DNA from 2 places in the Arthrobacter sp. FX8 genome. Region 1 is predicted to be linked to the other one. Evidence: riboswitches for the same ligand, from Rfam matches in the RefSeq annotation. Region 1 holds a riboswitch; the other holds the start of a gene.
The links. Region 1 has a riboswitch for glycine ahead of gcvP (aminomethyl-transferring glycine dehydrogenase). Riboswitches for the same ligand answer to the same signal wherever they lie in the genome.
Positions count from the first base shown of each region.

Region 2: linked by a shared signal. The riboswitch ahead of cycA (D-serine/D-alanine/glycine transporter) and the one ahead of gcvP (aminomethyl-transferring glycine dehydrogenase) in region 1 are both predicted to bind glycine.

Region 1 covers NZ_CP113505.1:139,930-150,282, reverse strand. The annotation lists gene OUO20_RS00635 (lipid II:glycine glycyltransferase FemX) at 1-850, opposite strand, end outside; gene OUO20_RS00630 (TspO/MBR family protein) at 972-1,517, shown strand; partial or broken gene OUO20_RS00625 (L-serine ammonia-lyase) at 1,564-3,002, opposite strand; partial or broken gene gcvT (glycine cleavage system aminomethyltransferase GcvT) at 3,146-4,293, opposite strand; gene gcvP (aminomethyl-transferring glycine dehydrogenase) at 4,305-7,163, opposite strand; glycine riboswitch at 7,217-7,324, opposite strand; glycine riboswitch at 7,351-7,448, opposite strand; gene OUO20_RS00610 (TetR/AcrR family transcriptional regulator) at 7,542-8,078, opposite strand; partial or broken gene OUO20_RS00605 (MFS transporter) at 8,164-9,722, shown strand; gene OUO20_RS00600 (Dps family protein) at 9,804-10,283, opposite strand.
Region 2 covers NZ_CP113505.1:4,285,376-4,295,728, forward strand. The annotation lists gene glyA (serine hydroxymethyltransferase) at 1-1,308, opposite strand, end outside; gene gcvH (glycine cleavage system protein GcvH) at 1,305-1,688, opposite strand; gene gcvT (glycine cleavage system aminomethyltransferase GcvT) at 1,738-2,886, opposite strand; gene gcvP (aminomethyl-transferring glycine dehydrogenase) at 2,896-5,769, opposite strand; glycine riboswitch at 5,930-6,030, opposite strand; glycine riboswitch at 6,322-6,420, shown strand; glycine riboswitch at 6,421-6,516, shown strand; gene cycA (D-serine/D-alanine/glycine transporter) at 6,567-8,108, shown strand; gene OUO20_RS20165 (hypothetical protein) at 8,281-9,081, shown strand; gene OUO20_RS20170 (LamB/YcsF family protein) at 9,065-9,814, shown strand; gene OUO20_RS20175 (DUF445 domain-containing protein) at 9,993-10,353, opposite strand, start outside.

The sequences.
Region 1 (10,353 bases):
CGTACTGTTTGCGGTTCTGGGTGGAACCGCCGTCCTTGTAGGTTGCCTTGGCACCGTAGTTGATGACGAATGCGCCCACGCTGGGCTTTCCGTCCTCGTAGGTGAAGAAGAAGTTGCCCTGGCCGCGGTTGCTGAACTCATCCCAGAACTGTGCGTAGTAATCGTAGCTGCGCAGGGGCATGGATCCCTTGGCGCTGACGGTGTTGACCATCAGGTCGTACAGGGCGCGGTAGGTTTCAGGTCCGGGTTCCTGCCGGACCACCTGGCAGCCTTCGCGTTCGGCACGCCGGATGGCATTGCGGGCGCGCGAGGAGATGGCTTTGAATACTGCCTCTTCGGAGCCGGAGATATCCAGCAGGGCGGTGGAGTCGTTGGACTGGATATTGGGCGCTTTCACCAGGTTGGCCGCGCGGAGTTCCTTCTGCACCTCGTCGGAGTCGATAATGTCCGGTTCCACTTTGATGGTGAAGACATTCAGCTTCCTGCCGCGGACAAACGCGGCAACGGATTCAAGGACGGGGCCGAGGTCCGCTGCATCGGCCAGGTCGGGGCCCTTGATCAGGTACCACAACCGTCCCAGGACGGGGAAGCTCTTCTCCAGCACCAGGTTGTAGCTGGAGTTTCCGGGGCTTTCCAGCACCAGGAACCGGACTTTCCAGCCGCTTCCGTTCTTGACCGATGCATAGGCGGCGGACTGCAGCATATTGCCGCCGTTCGGATTGGCCGTGACGTGCTTGTCCCAGTTTTCAATTTCCTCGGCGGTGGCAAAACGTGCGGTGAATTGTCGCAAGGGGGCCTTGTCCAATCGGGTCTGTGCGCGGTTTCGGTAGTTCTGGGTGCGTGCGGACATGCAGCCTCAAGTCTAAAGCCTGATGTGCTTCCGGCTTTTCGCCGCCTTGCAGGGCATGCGGGCCAGCGGGGTTCAGGATGCCCGCTTGACGCCGCTGTTGGCGGTCAACAAGGGTGTAGGCATGAGGCCGGATGGGGAAGAGACTACAGCCCGCACGGGGAGCGACGGACAGCCCTACAGCGCCGGGGTGCAGGTGGCCGCGCTTATCGGATTCCTGGTGGCGTCACTGTTGGTGGCGGCGCTGGGCGGCCTGGCCTCGGCGGCCAATGTCTCCGGCTGGTACGCCACCGCTGACAAGGCGCCCTGGTCCCCGCCCAACGGCGTGTTTGGTCCCGTCTGGACCGTCCTCTATGCGGCAATGGCTGTCGCAGCGTGGCTGGTCTGGCGCCGGCGGACCAGCAGGACACGTCCGGCAATGGCCGCCTACGCCGTCCAGCTGGTCCTCAATCTTGCCTGGACCCCCGCGTTTTTCGCCCTTTACCCCGCCCTTGGCACGCCGGCCCTGTGGCTGGGGCTGGCCATCATCCTTGCCCTGATCGCCGCCGTCGCAGTAACCGTTGTGTATTTTGGTCCCATCAGCCGCACGGCCGGGCTGCTCCTGCTGCCCTACGTGTCATGGCTGGTGTTTGCGGCCAGCCTGAACTGGTGGGCCGCGGCGCATAACTAAGCGATGGTCTCCGCGTGGCCTGTGGCGTCGCGTTGCCAGGTGGGGGTCAGCATTCGACGACGTTGACGGCGAGGCCGCCCATGGCGGTTTCTTTGTATTTGGAGGACATGTCCTTGCCGGTTTCGCGCATGGTGATGATGACTTCGTCCAAGGACACGCGGTGGGTGCCGTCGCCCCAGAGCGCCATTTTCGCGGCGTTGATCGCTTTCGCGGCCGCGATCGCGTTCCGTTCGATGCAGGGGACCTGGACCAGCCCGCCGATCGGGTCGCAGGTCAGGCCCAGGTTGTGTTCCATCGCGATTTCCGCGGCGTTCTCCACCTGCGCCGGGGTCCCGCCCATGACCTCGGCCAGGCCCGCGGCCGCCATCGAGGACGCCGACCCCACCTCGCCCTGGCAGCCGACTTCGGCCCCGGAGATCGAGGCCTGTTCCTTGTACAGCACCCCCACCGCGCCCGCGGCCAGCAGGAACCGCACCACCACAGCGTCCCGGTCCTCCTGGGTGGCCTTGTCCATGCCCGGGGCGAAATGCAGGGCGTAGAACAGCACCGCGGGGATGATCCCGGCCGCCCCGTTCGTCGGGGCGGTGACCACCCGCCCGCCGGAGGCGTTCTCCTCGTTCACCGCCAACGCCACCAAATTAACCCACTCCTGCCAATACCTGGCATCGAACGGGCCCGCGTCCCACGCCGCATCCGTCTCCTCGACCGGGCCGCCCGCGGATTCCTTCTTCAACCGGTCGTACCAGTCAGGGCGCGGCGGCGGACCTTCAACCCGCCCGGCAGCACCCCTTCCCGCCTCAACGAGGCGGCCACGCAGCCCTCCATCACCGACCAGATCTGCAGCAACCCCGCCCGGATCTGCTCCTCGTCCCGGGAGACTTTTTCGTTCACGAGCATCACGTCGGCGATGCCCAACCCGGTCACCGCGCAGTGCCCCAGCAGCTCCGCCGCGGTCCGGAACGGCAGCGGCAGCTCCTGTTTGGACGCGTCCAGTTCCTGCTGCGCCGCGTCCTCCTCGCCCTCCCGGACGATGAACCCGCCACCCACCGAGAAAAACGTCGCCGCATGCAGCACCTCCCCGGCCGCATCAGTGACCGTGAACGTCATCCCGTTCGTGTGCCGCGGCAACACCGTCAACGGCCGCAGCACCATATCCTTCACCCCGTACGGCAAGGCCACAGCACCGGCCAGGTTCAGCACCCCGGTCTCCGCGATCGAGGCCAACCGCTCCTCCACCTCGGCGGGCAGGATCAACTCCGGATGGAACCCCTCCAACCCCAACAAAACGGCGGTCATCGTCCCATGCCCATGACCCGTCGCCGCCAACGACCCATACAAATCAACCCGCAACCCCGCCACATCACCCAGGACACCCAGGCCCTTGAGCTCCTCAGCGAACACCGCAGCAGCCCTCATCGGCCCCACAGTATGCGAAGACGAAGGCCCAATCCCGATCGAAAACAGGTCAAAGACACCAACAGCCATAACGGGGTATTTCCTAACTAAATCTGGTTCGGTTGCCGCTCAACCCACTTCCTGTACGTCCTGTCAGCCTCGACACACCGGTCCATGCGCACCAGGGGCCGGCAGAGCCGGACCCGAAGCCCGGCCACGGTGCGGTACAGGGCTTACTTTTGGCGTTTGTAGAACGGGAGGTCGACGACTTCGAATGGCTCCGCCTTGCCACGGAGGTCCACGTCGAGGGCGGTGCCGGGTGCCGAGTATTCGACGTCGACGTAGGCCATGGCGATGGGGTAGCCAAGGGTGGGCGACGGCTGGCCGGAGGTGACTTCGCCAACCGTGGCGCCGTCCTTGAGGACGGGATAGTGCGCGCGTCCGGCGCGGCGGCCCTGGCCTTTGAGCCCCACGAGGCGGCGGCCGGAGGTGCTGCCGGCTCCGGCTTCCTTTTGGCGGCCAGGGCGGCTTTGCCGACGAAGTCGCCTTCCTTGGAGAGCGCGACGACGGGGCCGAGGCCGGCGGCGAACGGGTCGCCCTGCAGGGACAGTTCGTTGCCGTACAGGGGCATTCCCGCTTCGAGGCGCAGGGAGTCACGGGAGGCGAGGCCTGCCGGGGTCAGTTCCCTGTCGTCGGCGACGGCGATCAGTGACTGCCACAGCGCGGGGGCATCGTCGTTGCCCACGAAGATTTCGAACCCGTCCTCACCCGTGTACCCGGTGCGCGCAAGCAGGAGTTCCTTTCCGGCGCCGCCTACCAGGAGCGGCACGCTGACGGCGGCGTAGTACTTGAGCTCGGTGACCAGTGCGTGCTGCGCGGCCGGGACCAGGCGCAGCAGGAGTTCCTGGGCCTTGGGGCCCTGGACGGCGATCAGCGACGTGCGGGCTGAGGCATCCTCCACTACAACATCGAACCCGGCGGCCCGTTCCTGCAGGGCTGCGGCGACCACGGCGGCGTTGCCCGCGTTGGGCACCACCAGGAAGACGTCGGTACCATCCTGTGCGGAGGGGCGGCGGTACGTGATGAGGTCGTCGATGATACCGCCGTCCTCGTTGCAGATCAGCGAGTACTTGGCCTTGCCCACGGCCATGGCGGAGATCTTTCCCACCAGGGCGTAGTCCAGGAAGGCTGCGGCATCCGGGCCGGTCACCCAGACCTCGCCCATGTGGGAAAGGTCGAACAGGCCGGCAGCCTTGCGGACGGCGTGGTGTTCAGCAAGCTCCGAGCTGTACTTCAGCGGCATCTGCCACCCGCCGAAGTCCGTGAAGGAAGCTCCAAGCTTCTTGTGCTCGTCGTAAAGCGCGGTGTATTTCTCGGTCATGGCGCCGGTCCTTAGTTTTCGAAGTCTTCCAGCGGCGGGCAGGAGCAGATCAGGTTCCGGTCACCTGCGGCGCCGTCGATCCTGCCCACGGGCGGGAAGTACTTGTCCTGCTTGTGGTGGGCAGGGAAGGCCGCCTGCTCGCGGGGGTAGGCGCGGTCCCAGTCAGAGCTGACGACGGCGGCCGCCGTGTGCGGTGCGCGGCGCAGCGGTGAGTCCGCCACGGCAAAGTCGCCATTGGCCACCTGGTCGATTTCCTTGCGGATGCTGATCATGGCCTCGATGAAGCGGTCGATCTCCGCCAGGTCCTCGGACTCGGTGGGCTCCACCATCAGCGTGCCCGCCACCGGGAAGGACAGGGTGGGGGCGTGGAAACCGAAGTCGATCAGCCGCTTGGCCACGTCCTCGGCCGTGACTCCCGTCTTCGCCGTGAGTTCGCGCAGGTCCAGGATGCACTCGTGCGCCACCAGCCCGCCTTCACCGGTGTAGAGGACCGGGAAGTATTCGTTCAGGCGGGACGCGACGTAGTTGGCCGCCAGCAGCGCGGACTTGGTGGCCTCGGTCAGGCCCTCACCGCCCATCAGCTTCACGTAGGCCCAGGAAATCGGCAGCACGCCGGCCGAACCGAACCGGGACGCCGAGATCGCCACACCGTGCCCGGCTTCGTGCGCCGCCTTGTTCGCGTCGCCCGGCATGAACGGTGCCAGGTGCGCCTTGGCGGCAACGGGCCCGACGCCGGGTCCCCCGCCGCCGTGCGGGATGCAGAAGGTCTTGTGCAGGTTCAGGTGGGACACGTCCCCGCCGAACTGGCCCGGCTGGGCCAGCCCTACCAGGGCGTTGAGGTTGGCGCCGTCGATGTAGACCTGGCCGCCCGCGGCGTGCACAGCGTCACAGACTTCGCGGACATCCCCATCGTAGACACCGTGGGTGGAGGGGTAGGTGATCATGATGCAGGACAGGACGTCCTTGTTGGCCTCGATCTTGGCCGTCAGGTCGTCGTGGTCGATGGTGCCGTCGGCAGCCGTGGCCACGACGACCACCTTCATGCCCGCGAGCACGGCGGAGGCGGCGTTGGTGCCGTGCGCCGAGGCCGGGATCAGGCACACGTTGCGCTGCTGCTCGCCCCGGGAATGGTGGTAGCCGCGGATCGCGAGCAACCCGGCGAGTTCGCCCTGCGAGCCCGCGTTGGGCTGGATGGACACCTGGTCATACCCGGTGATCGTGGTCAGGTCCGCTTCCAGGCCGGCGATGAGTTCGCGCCAGCCTTCGGTCTGGGAGTCCGGGGCGAACGGGTGGATCGAGGCGAACTCCGGCCAGGAAATGGCTTCCATCTCGGCCGTGGCGTTCAGCTTCATCGTGCATGAACCCAGCGGGATCATGGTGCGGTCCAGCGCCAGGTCGCGGTCCGAGAGCTTGCGGATGTAACGCAGCAGCTGGGTTTCAGACCGGTGCGTGTTGAAGACCGGGTGCTGCAGGTAGTCGGAGGAACGCTCGCCGGCGGCCTCCAGCCCAAAGCCCTGGCCCTCGCCCTGGACCTCGGCAACCGTGGCGCCAAAGACGTCGGCAACCTGGGCGACGATGGCCGCCGTCGTGGTTTCATCGAGGGCGATGCCTACGGTGTCGGCGTCGACGCTGCGCAGGTTGATGCCCCGCGCCTCGGCGTCGGCGATGATGCCAGCAGCCCGTCCGGGGACCCGGACCGTAAGGGTGTCGAAGAAGCTCGTGTGCAGCACCTCGACGCCGGCGGCCGCAAGCGAGGCCGCCAGGCTACGGGCGTGGCGGTGCGCCGTTTGGGCAATCGCCTTCAGTCCGTCGGGGCCGTGGTAAACGGCGTACATGGACGCAACGATGGCCAGCAGCGCCTGGGCGGTGCAGATGTTGGACGTGGCCTTCTCGCGGCGGATGTGCTGCTCGCGGGTCTGCAGGGCCAACCGGTAGGCAGGCGTGCCGGCGTCGTCCTTTGACACCCCAACCAGGCGGCCAGGCAAGGAACGCTCCAGGCCTTTGCGGACAGCCATGTAGGCGGCATGGGGGCCGCCGAAGAACAGCGGCACGCCAAAACGCTGGGCTGAGCCGACGGCAATGTCCGCGCCCTGCTCGCCCGGAGGTGTGATCAGTGTCAGGGCCAGCAGGTCCGCAGCCACGGTGACCAGCGCGCCCCGGTCCTTCGCTGCAGAGATCACCGCGGACTGGTCCCACACGCGGCCGGAAGCGCCGGGCTGCTGCAGCACGATCCCGTTGATGTCGCCCTCGGGCAGGCCCTTGGACAGGTCGGCGACCTCCACCTCGAAGCCGAGCGCCTCCGCACGCCCCAGCACGATGGCGATGGTCTGCGGCAGCACGTCGATGTCCAGGACGGTCTTGCCGTCTGCCGCGGGCTTGGTCTTGTTGGCGCGGCGCATCAGCAGCACGGCCTCGGCCACGGCCGTTGCTTCATCCAGCAGCGAAGCGTTGGCGATGGGCAGGCCCACAAGGTCCTGCACCATGGTCTGGAAGTTCAGCAGCGCCTCAAGCCGGCCCTGGGAAATCTCCGGCTGGTAGGGCGTGTAGGCGGTGTACCAGGCCGGGGATTCCAGGATGTTGCGGCGGATCACCGGTGGAGTCACGGTGTCGTAGTAGCCCTGGCCGATCAGCTGCACCGCCGTCTTGTTCTTGGCGGCAAGCTTCCGCAGTTCCGTGAGGACTTCAACCTCACTGAGGGCGTCCTGCAGGCGAAGGGCGGTGTCCTGGCGGATGACCTTGGGAACCGCGGTGTCCACAAGGGAATCGACCGAGTCGTAGCCTACGGCTTTGAGCATGGTGTCGACGTCGGCCTGGCGGCGCGCGCCGATATGGCGGTCTACGAAAGTGGTGGAGGCTGGGGTAACCGACACGAAGGAACTCCATTTACTCAGGCGGCGAAGGGTACGCCACAGCTATTCGGGTTCCTCCCCGCTCTGTATTGGACCTGAGAGTTTCCGCGTTCCCTGCCTGGGCAGGACCCGCTTGCACCGTCGGTGAGCACAACAGTCCCTACCTCTCCAAAAGAGAATAAGACTGCCTGCTGCTTTCCAGAGGTGCCTCGCCGCGGCGGTACGGGGGCCTGCGAGATTCCTGGGGAGGATTTGCTCCTACGGCGCCTGCCTGTACTTCCGGCAGAACTCTCCCGCCGCAGATCAAAGGCTATTCATTTGTTGGATCATGAAGGCCGGTGACAGCCCTCACAACTTTCTATTGTCCTACGCGGCAACCCCTCCCGGCAAATGACGGAGCTACCTGCGGAGCCGTTCCAGCGCGGCCAGGAGTTCCTCCACGTCAGCGGCCGCTCCCCCAGCCGGCGCAGGGGCCACGGACAGCATGGCGTTGAAGTACAGGCCGTCCCCCATATAGAGGACTGCCTTGGCCAGCCCAGGTCCCACATCCGCAGCAATTTCGTCCAGCCAGCGCTGCTGGATGGCCGCGAAGCGGCGCCGCGTCTCCTCGTGGGCCACCTCTGCAAGCCGGGTGGCGGCCACGATGGCACGGTCCAAAGGGGTATCCGCCCAGACCGAGGAACGGATGAAGTAGGCCGCGGCGCCTTCAGCTGCCGACGCCATGGCATCGGCATCCTCGCTCGCCAGGCCCTCCAGGCGGTCAAGCAACACGGCAATCAGGGCTTCCTTGTTGGGAAAGTGGTAGAGGAGGCCGCCTTTGGATACGCCGGCCTTGCGAGCCACGGCATCGAGGGTGGCCGCCCGCTCACCCACTTCAATCAGCAGGGACTCGAAGGCGTCAAGGACCGCGTCACGGGCAACAGGCTTTCGGGGCATGCCCTCCATCATGCCCTCCCCCGTGCAGGAATGAGGAAAACCATCGCATTTTTAAACTATACCGTCCGGACGGTATAGTTATCTCATGACCACTTCCATCGAGAGTTCGGCAACCGGGCAGGCAAGCAGCACTTCCGTGCGTCCTCCGTGGCGCGACTGGCTGGCGCTGGGGCTCCTGATGTTTCCCGTGCTGCTGGTGGCGGTGGACAACACCGCACTGACGTTCGCGCTGCCGGCCATCGCCCGGGCCCTGGAACCCACGGGCGTGCAGCTGCTGTGGATCGTTGACGCCTACCCCCTGGTGCTGGCCGGGCTGCTGGTATCAATGGGAAGCCTCGGCGACCGGATTGGGCGGCGGAGGCTGCTCATCCTTGGCAGCATCGGCTTTGCCGCGCTGTCCGTTGCGACGGCTTTTGCGCCCGCGCCGGAATGGCTCATCGCCGGCCGCGCCGCCCTGGGATTCTTCGGCGCCATGCTGATGCCGTCCACCTTGTCGCTGATCCGCAACATTTTCCCCGAGCCCAATCGCCGCAGGCTGGCCGTCGCCATCTGGGCCGCCGGATTCTCCGGCGGCGCGGCCCTGGGTCCGATCTTCGGCGGCTGGCTGGTGGAGCACTTCTGGTGGGGTGCCGTCTTCCTGGTGGCGGTCCCCCTCATGCTCCCCCTGCTGGCGTTTGGACCGGCCCTCATCCCGGAATCGAAGGATCCGGCACCCGGCAAGGTGGACATCCCCAGCATCCTGCTCTCCATGCTGGTCATGGTGCCCGTTGTCTACGGGATCAAGGCAGTTGCCACCGAAGGTCCAGGGGCGGCAGGTCTGGGCGCCATCGCTTTCGGCCTGGCCATGGGGGCGGTGTTCGTGCAGCGGCAGCAGCGGCTGGCGCACCCCTGCTGGACATGTCCCTGTTCCGGAACAGGGTGTTCAGCATGGCCATCAGCGCCAACATCCTTGCCTTGTTCTCCTTCAACGGCTTCATCCTGTTCCTCGCCCAGCACCTCCAACTCCTCGAGGGAATGACGCCGTCCGCAGCCGGCGTTGCCATGATCCCGGCACTGGCCGCCACGGTGGTGGCCGGCCTGGTGGTGGTGCCGCTGGTCCGCAAGGTCCGCCCGGGATACGTGGTGGCTGCGGGGTTGGCGTTCAGTGCCACCGGCTACACCATGGTGGCATTCGGGAATCACGACGGCGGCCCCTCGCTGCTGCTGGCAGCCCTGCTGGTCCTTGCACTGGGCGTGGGTACGGCCGAAACCATCTCCAACGACCTCATCCTCGGGTCCGCGCCGCCGGAGAAGTCAGGCGCTGCCGCGGCAATCTCCGAGACCGGCTACGAGGTGGGGTCGCTGCTGGGCACGGCGGTACTGGGCTCCATCCTGACGGCGTCCTACCAGCAGAACCTGCGGCTGCCCGCAGGCCTTGACGGCATGCTGCCCGGCTCCTCCCTGCACAGCGCGAGGGAAACACTTGCCGGCGCAGTGGAAGCAGCAAACCTGCTGCCCGCTTCCCTATCGGACACCGTCCGGGACGCTGCGGCGTCAGCGTTTGATTCCGGCGTGCACATCACTGCGGCAATTGGGCTGGTACTGATGGCGACGGCGGCAGTCCTCGCCGCCGTCGTGCTGCGGAAGGTGCCGAAAGCGGCCTGACCAAGCGAAACAAAAAGGGCGCCTGGTACCGGATCAATTCCGATACCAGGCGCCCAAAGGGTCCAGGCGGGTGGCTGCCGGCTACTTGGAGTCGGCGGCTGTGACCTTGGCGGTCGGCTTCATGTTTTCAGCCTGCACCATCCAGGCAAACTGCTCCAGCCGGGCAATGAACTCGTGCAGGAGGTCCGCGGAGGTGGGATCCTCCTCGTCCACCTCGTCATGGACTTTGCGCATGGTGCCCACGGCGGCTTCCATGGCGGCAACGATCCGCTCGATGGCATCCGTAGTGCTGATCAGCCCCTCAGGGAACTGGGCCAGGCTGGTGGTTTCGGCAACGGTGGAGCTGCGGCCGTCCGGGAGTGCATGCAGGGCGCGCATTCGTTCGGCTGTGTCGTCGGCGAACTGGCGGGCAGCGTCGACGATCTCATCAAGCTGCAGGTGCAGGTCGCGGAAGTTGGTGCCCACGATGTTCCAGTGCGCCTGCTTGCCCTGGACGTGCAGTTCGATCAGGTCGGCCAGGACAGCCTGCAGATTGTTGGTCAGTGTCGGTGAAGCTTTCATGCGTCCTCCTCAAGTGGTCCAATACGGCCGACGCTACCAGCCGAGCACCTAGCGGCGGCAGGGCTTTCGG
Region 2 (10,353 bases), 400 kb from region 1:
CACGCCCGGGTAGAGCGGGTGCGCCGAAGCCAGGACCTCGACGCGGTGACGCAGACCGGAGAGGTCGGCGTCGGCGTCGGCGATCAAAGCTTGGGCGATGATGTCCGCAACCTCGCGGAAGGCGTCCTCGCCGAACCCGCGGGTGGCCAGTGCGGGCGTGCCGATGCGCAGGCCTGAGGTGACCATCGGCGGGCGGGGGTCGAAGGGAACGGCGTTGCGGTTGACGGTGATGTCAATGGCGGCGAGCCGGTCTTCGGCCTGCTGCCCGTCGAGGTCGCAGTTGCGCAGGTCAACGAGGACCAGGTGCACGTCGGTGCCGCCCGAGATCACGCTGATGCCCTTGGCGGTGACGTCCGGCTGGACCAGGCGTTCCGCCAGGAGGCGGGCACCGGCAAGGACTCGCTCCTGCCGCTCGCGGAACTCTTCGGACGCTGCGATCTTGAACGCCACGGCCTTGCCGGCGATCACGTGTTCCAGCGGGCCACCCTGCTGACCGGGAAACACAGCCGAGTTGATCTTCTTGGCGATGTCGGCGTCGTTGGTCAGGATGATGCCGCCGCGCGGACCGGCCAGGGTCTTGTGCGTGGTGGACGTGGTGACGTGGGCGTGCGGCACCGGCGACGGGTGCAGCCCGGCCGCCACCAGTCCGGCGAAGTGCGCCATATCCACCATCAGGTAGGCCCCCACGGAGTCGGCGATCCGGCGGAATTCTGCGAAGTCCAGCTGGCGGGCGTAAGCGGACCAGCCGGCCACGATCAGCGGAGGCTTGTGCTCCTGGGCCAGCCGTTCCACCTCTGCCATGTCGATGGTGTGGGTGTCCTCGCGGACCTGGTACGGGACCACGTTGTAGAGCCTGCCGGAGAAGTTGATCCGCATGCCGTGGGTCAGGTGGCCGCCGTGCGCCAGGTTGAGGCCCATGATGGTGTCGCCGGGCTTGATCAGGGCGTGCATGACGGAGGCGTTGGCCTGTGCACCGGAGTGTGGTTGGACGTTGGCGAACCCGGCGCCGAAGAGGTCCTTGACCCGGTCGATGGCGAGTTGCTCGATGACGTCCACGTGCTCGCAGCCGCCGTAGTAGCGCTTGCCGGGGTAGCCTTCGGCGTACTTGTTGGTCAGGACCGAGCCCTGGGCCTGCATGACCGCAGCGGCCGTGTGGTTCTCGGACGCGATCATCTCCAGGCCGTCGCGCTGGCGGCCAAGCTCGTCGTCAATCTTCGCGGCAACCTCAGGGTCCAGGACGGACAGGTCGGCGTTCAGGCTTGGGGAGGCCACCTGCTCGAAGGCGCCCACTTCTGCCGGGGCGCTCACAGCTCGCCGCCGTTTGCTGCTGCGTATTCCTCTGCCGACATGAGCGGGCCTTCCTCGGTAACGGCCACCTTGAAGAGCCAGCCCGCACCGTAGGGATCGCTGTTGATCAGGGCGGGGTCCGTGACCACGCCGTCGTTGATCTCGGTGACCTCACCGGTCACGGGGGCGTAGAGGTCGGAGACGGATTTGGTGGATTCCACCTCGCCGCAGGTCTCGCCGGCCGTCACGGTGGAGCCGACCTCGGGGAGGTCCACGTACACGATGTCGCCCAGGGCGTCGGCAGCAACGGCGGAAATCCCGATCCCCGCTGGGCCGGATCCGTCAACAGCAACCCACTCGTGCTCGGCGGAGTACTTCAGTTCAGAAACAACTTTGCTCATTGTCTACTTTCCTTCTCTTCAAAACCTGTGGTGGTTGGGCGAAATCGATTTACTTCTGGCGCTTGTAAAAGGGGAGGGGGACGACTTCGAAGCGCTCGGGCTTGCCGCGGAGGTCGATGTCCAGGACGGTCCCGACTTCAGCAAATTCGACGTCGACGTAGGCCATGGCGATGGGGTATCCCAGGGTGGGGGAGGGCTGGCCGGAGGTTACTTCGCCCACCAGGGTGCCGTCCTTGAGGACGGGGTAATGGGCGCGGGCAGCGCGGCGTCCGGCACCCTTGAGGCCCACCAGCTTCTGCCCGATGCTTGAACCGACTCCTGCGCCCTTGACGGCGGCCAGGGCGTCCTTGCCTACGAAGCCGCTCTCCTTCGCCAGCGACACCACGGGGCCCAGGCCGGCCGCGTAGGCGTTGACGTGGCGGGAGAGTTCGTTGCCGTAGAGCGGCATCCCGGCTTCGAGGCGGAGCGAGTCGCGTGCGGCCAGTCCGGCTGGAACCAGGCCGGAGCCTTCGCCGGCCTGGAGCAGGGCCTCCCACAGTGCGGGGGCGTCCAGGTTGGGAACGTAGATCTCGAAGCCGTCCTCGCCGGTGTAGCCGGTCCGGGCCACGAGCAGGTCCTGGACCGTACCGTTGACGGCGATGCCCACCTCGACGGCGGCGTAGTACTTGAGCCCGGTGAGCAGTGCGTGCTGTTCGGCCGGGACCAGCGTCAGGAGGATCGCTTCGGAATTCGGTCCCTGGACGGCGATCAGCGAGGTGTCGGCGGAGGCGTCCTCCACAGTGACGTCGAAGGTGGCGGCGCGTTCCAGCAGTTCCTTGGCCACCACTGCGGCGTTGCCCGCGTTGGGCACCACCAGGTACCTGTCCACGCCCTCTTCGGGGGATGGCCGGCGGTAGGTGATGAGGTCGTCGATGATGCCGCCATCGGCGTTGCAGATCAGCGAGTACTTTGCCTTGCCCACGGCCACCGCGGACAGTTTGCCGGCAAGGGCGTAGTCCAGGAACGCGGCGGCGTCGGGGCCGGTCACCCAGACCTCGCCCATGTGGGAGAGGTCGAACAGGCCGGCCGCCCTGCGCACGGCATGGTGTTCCGCGAGTTCAGACTCGTACTTGAGCGGCATCTGCCACCCGCCGAAGTCCGTGAACGAGGCCCCGGCCTTCTTGTGCTGCTCGAAAAGAGCGGTGTAGTTCTCAGTCATTGGAAGTCCTCAGTTCTCAAATTCGGCTGTGCTGTCCTCGAACGCTTCGAGGGGCGGGCAGGAGCAGACCAGGTTCCGGTCGCCGGCGGCGCCGTCGATCCGGCCGACGGGCGGGAAATACTTGTCCTGGCGGAGCGAGGCAACGGGGAATGCGGCCTGCTCCCGCGGGTAGGCGCGGTCCCAGCCAGAGCTGACGACGGCGGCCGCCGTGTGGGGTGCGTTGCGCACCGGGGATGCCTCCAGGGTGATGTCGCCGCTGGCCACCTGCTGGATCTCGCCATGAATGGTGATCATGGCCTCGATGAAGCGGTCGATCTCGGCCAGGTCCTCGGACTCGGTGGGCTCCACCATCAGCGTGCCCGCGACAGGGAACGAAAGGGTGGGGGCGTGGAAACCGAAGTCGATCAGCCGCTTGGCCACGTCCTCGGCCGTGACTCCCGTCTTCGCCGTGAGTTCGCGCAGGTCCAGGATGCACTCGTGCGCCACCAGCCCGCCTTCACCGGTGTAGAGGACCGGGAAGTATTCGTTCAGGCGGGACGCGACGTAGTTGGCCGCCAGCAGCGCGGACTTGGTGGCCTCGGTCAGGCCCTCACCGCCCATCAGCTTCACGTAGGCCCAGGAAATCGGCAGCACGCCGGCCGAACCGAACCGGGACGCCGAGATCGCCACACCGTGCCCGGCTTCGTGCGCCGCCTTGTTCGCATCGCCCGGCATGAACGGTGCCAGGTGCGCCTTGGCGGCAACGGGCCCGACGCCGGGTCCCCCGCCGCCGTGCGGGATGCAGAAGGTCTTGTGCAGGTTCAGGTGGGACACGTCCCCGCCGAACTGGCCCGGCTGGGCCAGCCCTACAAGTGCGTTGAGGTTGGCGCCGTCAACGTAGACCTGGCCGCCCGCAGCATGCACAGCGTCACAGACTTCGCGGACATCGGAGTCGTACACGCCGTGCGTGGACGGGTACGTGATCATGATGGCCGAGAGGACGTCCTTGTTGGCCTCGATCTTGGCCGTCAGGTCGTCGTGGTCGATGGTGCCGTCGGCAGCCGTGGCCACCACCACCACCTTCATGCCCGCGAGCACGGCGGAGGCGGCGTTGGTGCCGTGCGCCGAGGCCGGGATCAGGCAGACGTTGCGCTGCTGCTCGCCCCGGGAATGGTGGTAGCCGCGGATCGCGAGCAGCCCGGCGAGTTCGCCCTGCGAGCCCGCGTTGGGCTGGATGGACACCTGGTCATACCCGGTGATCTCGGCGAGGTCCGCTTCCAGGCCGGCGATGAGTTCGCGCCAGCCTTCGGTCTGGGAGTCCGGGGCGAACGGGTGGATCGAGGCGAACTCCGGCCAGGAAATGGCTTCCATCTCGGCCGTGGCGTTCAGCTTCATGGTGCATGAACCCAGCGGGATCATGGTGCGGTCCAGCGCCAGGTCGCGGTCCGAGAGCTTGCGGATGTAACGCAGCAGCTGGGTTTCAGACCGGTGCGTGTTGAAGACCGGGTGCTGCAGGTAGGCCGAGGTGCGCACAATGGTGTCGGGCAGTTCGAATCCCTGGGCGTCACCCACCGGACCGGCGCCAAAGGCGACGGCGACGGCGGAAAGTGTTGCCGCCGTCGTCGTCTCATCAACGGAGACGCCCACCGTGTCCGGATCGATGAAGCGCAGGTTGATGCCGCGGGCTTCAGCGGCGGTGATCACCTTGGCGGCCTTGCCCGGAACGCGGACGGTGAGGGTGTCGAAGAAGGAGTCCGTGACCAGTTCGCGGCCCAGTGACGTGAGTGCTGTTGCCAGGACCCTGGCCTTGTCGTGGACGGTCTCTGCGATTGCCTTCAGGCCGTCGGGGCCGTGGTAAACGGCGTAGAAGGAGGACACGATGGCCAGCAGCGCCTGGGCGGTGCAGATGTTGGACGTGGCCTTCTCGCGGCGGATGTGCTGCTCGCGGGTCTGCAGGGCCAACCGGTAGGCAGGCGTGCCGGCGTTGTCCTTGGAGACGCCCACGATCCTGCCCGGGAGGGTACGTTCCATTCCCTTTTGGACGGCCATGTAGGCGGCGTGCGGCCCCCCAAAGAACAGCGGCACGCCAAAACGCTGGGTGGAGCCGACGGCAATGTCCGCGCCCTGCTCGCCCGGAGGTGTGATCAGTGTCAGGGCCAGCAGGTCCGCAGCCACGGTGACCAGCGCGCCCCGGTCCTTGGCAGCGGCGATCACGGCGGACTGGTCCCACACGCGGCCGGAGACCCCGGGCTGCTGCAGCACGACGCCGTTGATGTCGCCGTCGGGCAGGCCCTTGGACAGGTCGGCGACCTCCACCTCGAAGCCGAGCGCCTCCGCCCGCCCCAGCACGATGGCGATGGTCTGGGGGAGGCAGTCGGCGTCGAGCACCGTCTTGCCGTCCTTCGCTGCCTTGGACTTGTTGGCGCGGCGCATCAGCAGCACGGCCTCGGCCACCGCCGTTGCCTCGTCCAGCAAGGAAGCGTTGGCTACCGGGAGCGCCGTCAGGTCCTGCACCATGGTCTGGAAGTTCAGCAGCGCCTCAAGCCGGCCCTGGGAAATCTCCGGCTGGTAGGGCGTGTAGGCGGTGTACCAGGCCGGGGATTCCAGGATGTTGCGGCGGATCACCGGCGGAGTCACGGTGTCGTAGTAGCCCTGGCCGATCATCTGGACTGCCGTCTTGTTCTTGGCGGCAAGCTTCCGCAGTTCCGTGAGGACTTCAACCTCGCTGAGGGCGTCGGTCAGCTTGAGCGCAGTTTCCTGGCGGATGGGCGCGGGGACGGCCACGTCAACCAGGCCATCCAGGCTGTCGTAGCCGATGGCCTTGAGCATGGTGTCGATGTCGGCCTGGCGGCGCGCGCCGATATGGCGGTCAACAAACGATGTTGGATGCGAATGAATCGTCATGAGGAACTCCAGATCTGGCCGGCCGAAGGTGGCACGGCGTGGGATGGGTTCCTCCCCGCTCTGTATTGGACCTGAGAGATTCCGCGTTGCCTGCTGTTGGCAGGGGACCGCTTGCACCGTCGGTGAACCAGGCAGAAGCCTGATTGCTTTCCAGAGTCGCCTCGCCGTGACGGTACGGGGGCCTGAGAGATTCCTGGGGAGGATTTGCTCCTACGGCGCCTGACCGGTGTTTCGCCGGGAGGACTCTCCCGTCACAGCTCGAAAGGCTTATTCAAATGTGGGTGATTCGGCTCACAAGGTACCGGGATAGACCCGTCCGTGGCAAATCGGGCGGCTTCCGTGCGGGGCTCGAGGGGCACGTGACGCCGTTCTTCCCCGCTTGTGTCGGGAGGGGTTTGACATTCGATCGTGACGGACACCACACTGAACCCCGGGATTGGCGCCGCCGGTGGCTGGCTCAGCGTATCCGGAGCAGCCCACCAGTCGGCGCCTGTCCCATTGCATGACCGGCCGTGGCCCAAAAAGCCTGCGGCTTCCAACTGAATACGCCTTCGACCTGCGGCGGGAGAGCCCTGCCGGGTACATCCAGCAGGCGCCGTAGGAGCAAACCCTCCCCAGGAAACTCTCAGGCCCACGTACCGCCGCGGACAGGCAACTCTGGAAAGCAGCCGGGCATGACCCTGGCTCACCGGCGGTGCAAGCGGCTTTTGCTGCGGAAACTCTCAGGTCCACTACAGAGCGGGGAGGAACCAAATCTTTTGCGGCACCCAAAAGCCGCTTTATCGATGGAGTTCCTCATGGCGATTCATCCCCCCACGTCCAACGGCGAACCAGCCCGCACCCCGGGCGCTGCCACGGCAGCCCGCAGCGAGCCTCCCCACCTGGAGCGGCAGCTCACCAACCGGCATATCCAGCTCATCGCCATCGGCGGCGCGATCGGCACAGGCCTGTTCATGGGTTCCGGCAAGACCATCTCCGCGGCCGGCCCATCCGTGATCTTCGTATACATGATCATCGGCTTCATGCTTTTCTTCGTCATGCGGGCCATGGGTGAACTGCTGCTCAGCAACCTGAACTACAAGTCCTTCAGTGATTTCGCCGCCGATCTCCTGGGGCCGTGGGCCGGATTCTTCACCGGCTGGACGTACTGGTTCTGCTGGGTGATCACCGGAATCGCCGACGTCATCGCCATCGCAGGGTACTCAAAGGAACTTTGGCCGGCGCTGCCACTTTGGATCCCGGGCCTGGCCACGGTGGGCATCCTGCTCCTGCTGAACCTCGCCACCGTCAAGGCGTTCGGCGAGACCGAGTTCTGGTTCGCCCTCATCAAGATCGTCGCCATCGCAGCCCTGATCATCGTGGGACTCTTCATGATCTTCACCGGTTTCCAGAGCGACGCGGGCACCGCAAGCTTCACCAACCTGTGGAGCCATGGCGGGTTCTTCCCCAATGAGTTCATGGGCTTCGTGGCCGGATTCCAGATCGCAGTCTTCGCCTTCGTAGGCATCGAACTGGTGGGAACCACCGCCGCCGAGGCCAAGAACCCCGAGCGCACGCTGCCCAAGGCCATCAACGCCATCCCCGTCCGCGTGCTGCTCTTCTATGTCGGTGCGCTGGTCATCCTGATGGCGGTCACCCCGTGGACCCAGTTCGCCGCCGGCCACAGCCCCTTTATCGGGATGTTCTCCCTGGCCGGCCTCGGCGCCGCGGCCACGGTGGTGAACCTGGTGGTCCTGACTTCGGCGATGTCCTCCGCGAACTCCGGCATCTACTCCACGTCCCGCATGGTCTTCGGCCTGGCCCAGGAAGGCGACGCCCCCGGTATCTTCAGCCGGCTCTCCACGAGGAAGGTGCCCAGCAACGCGCTGTTCCTGTCCTGCGTCCTGCTGCTGTCCGGCGTCGTACTCATGTATGCCGGCCAGGATGTTGGCATGGCCTTTGAAATGGTGACCACCGTGTCTGCGGTCTGCTTCGTCTTCGTCTGGTCGATCATCCTCGCCAGCTACATCTCCTTCCGGCGCCGCCGGCCGCACCTGCATGCGGCGTCGAAGTTCAAGATGCCCGGTGGCATTCCCGCCGTGTGGGTGGTGTACGCATTCTTCGCCTTCGTCCTTTGGGCCCTGACCACCCAGCCCGACACTCTCGTTGCACTGCTGGTAACCCCCATCTGGTTCGTCATCCTGGGCGTGGCTTGGGCCATCCTGCGGCGCCGTCCCGCCCACCTGGCCCGCTTCGAGGTCTTCCGTGCCGAGCTTCAGGCAGACCAGGCCACTGCCGCGCGCAGCGGTGGCCAGGACGCCGGGGCGGCGGGGCGCGAGGTCCAGCAGGCCGGGAAGTAACGTCCGACGGCGGGTTGCAGCGGCGGCGGTGAGGTGCAGGTACCGCATCCTGCCGCCGCAGCCCGCCGGACGAAGCCACGGCCCGGAAGTTAAGCATGCTTAGTGTCTATCCACATAGGATGGAAAGGCACGGCAGCCTAGCCGCTGCAGGTCGATTTGAATGAAGGTGACCATGGCCCGGCGCAGCAACCCCGCAGTACGCATCGCACAGGAAACCGCCCACAACGCAATGTTTGACGCCGAGGGCAAGCCCAAGCCCGGCGTCCACAACATGCTCCTGAAAGCAGTGCAGATCCAGCGGCCCCTGGTGGTTGGCTACATCCGCAGGCTCCAGAAGAGGCATCCGCGGGCGACGGCCGCGCAGCTGGCGGACATTGCAGAGCGCGACTACCTGCGGGCTGTTGCCGGAGGGGGAGCCCTGGTGGGTGCCACCGCCGTCGTCCCCGGCGTTGGAACCGTGGCGTCGCTGGGACTTTCCGCAGCCGCCACCGTTGGCTTCCTGGAAGCCACAGCCCTGTACGCAACATCGCTGGCTGAACTGCACGGCATCCGTCTGACCAACCCGGAAAAGGCCGGCACCATGGTCATGGCCATCATGCTCGGCGAGGAGGGCACCGCCCTGCTGGGCACGCTCAGCGGCCAGGCATCCGGCGGCGCCACCAACACCTGGGGCAACGCGCTGTCCAAATCCATGGTGGTGCCGGGTTTCGGCAGCGTCCGGAAGAGGATCCAGCATGCCTTCCTCAAGAACCTGCTCAAGCGCCAAGGGACTGCCTTGTTCGGGCGGGCCCTCCCGTTCGGCATAGGGGCCGTTGTCGGCGGAGCCGGTAACCTCGTGATGGGCCGTGCGGTGGCCAAGAATGCCCGGGAGGCGTTCGGGCCGATGCCGGACACCATTCCCGGGGAGCTGACTTCCGCTGCCGGGCCGGACAACCTGACGCTGGAAGGCAACATCATTGGATCTCAACGCTGACGTAGGCCAATCATTCGGCTCCTGGACCGCGGGAGGCGATCCGGCGATGCTCCAGCTGGCAACCAGCGCCAACGTAGCCTGTGGCCTCCACGCGGGGGATCCCGTCACCATGCTCGACAGCTGCAGGGCCGCGTACGAACTTGATGTCACCGTCGGTGCGCACCTGGGCTACCGGGACCTGGCCGGCTACGGGCGCCGCATGCTTGGCATGAGCTTCGACGAGCTCTTCGGGGACGTGCTGTACCAGCTGGGCGCGCTCGACGGGGTTGCGCATGCCGTGGGCGCCTCCGTGGACTATGTGAAGGCGCATGGAGCGCTGTACGACACCACGATCCATGACGCCGAGCAGGCCTCCGCCGTAGTGGCTGCGGTCAACGCCTACGATCCAGGCCTTCCGTTCCTGGGCTTCCCGGGCTCGGAGCTGCTGAAGCAGGCCAAGGAAGCCGGGCACCCGGTGTTCGTTGAGGCTTTCGCCGACCGTGCCTACCTCGCCGACGGCAGCCTGGTGCCGCTCTCCGAGGACGATGCCGTCCTGTACGACGTCGATGCGGTGGTCGAACGGGCCGTCCGCCTGGCCACGCAAGGCGAAGTGGTTGCCGTGGACGGATCCGTAATTGCGGTACGGCCCGACTCCCTGTGCATTCACGGCGGGACCCCTGACGCCGTAGAAATGGCGGCCCGGATCAGGGCAGGACTTCAGGATGCAGGCGTCGGGTTGGAGTCCTTCGCGTAGGAGCCTGCAGCCGTACGGCGGGCCGACTTCTTTCCAACAATTCCAGCGTCACTCCAGCCCTCCGTGCCGCCGTCGTACGCCTTATCGACACGCACATTCCTTTTCGCACCCCAAATATCCCGAGCGAAAAGGAAGATGCGCAGCGCCAAGTCCACCCGGGACCTACAGCAGCGGAAAACTACCCAAAGACCAGCTGCGCCACCGTGAAAATCCCCAGCCCGGCCAGGGACCCCACCACGGTGCCGTTGATGCGGATGAACTGCAGGTCCTTACCCACCTGGAGCTCGATCTTCTGCGAGGTTTCCTCGGCATCCCACCGCGCCACGGTGTCCGTAATAACGCCTGCGATGTCCGAACGGTAGGTGCGGACCAGGTACCCGGCGGCGTCACCGATCCATGCGTTGACCTTCCCGGCCAGTTCGGGGTCGTCCACGAGCCGTGACCCAAAATCGCGCACCGCAGCCTTGAACTTGATGGTGAGTTCGCTGTCCGGATCATCCACGGCGCCCAGCAGCGCGTTCTTGACCGTTCCCCAGGTC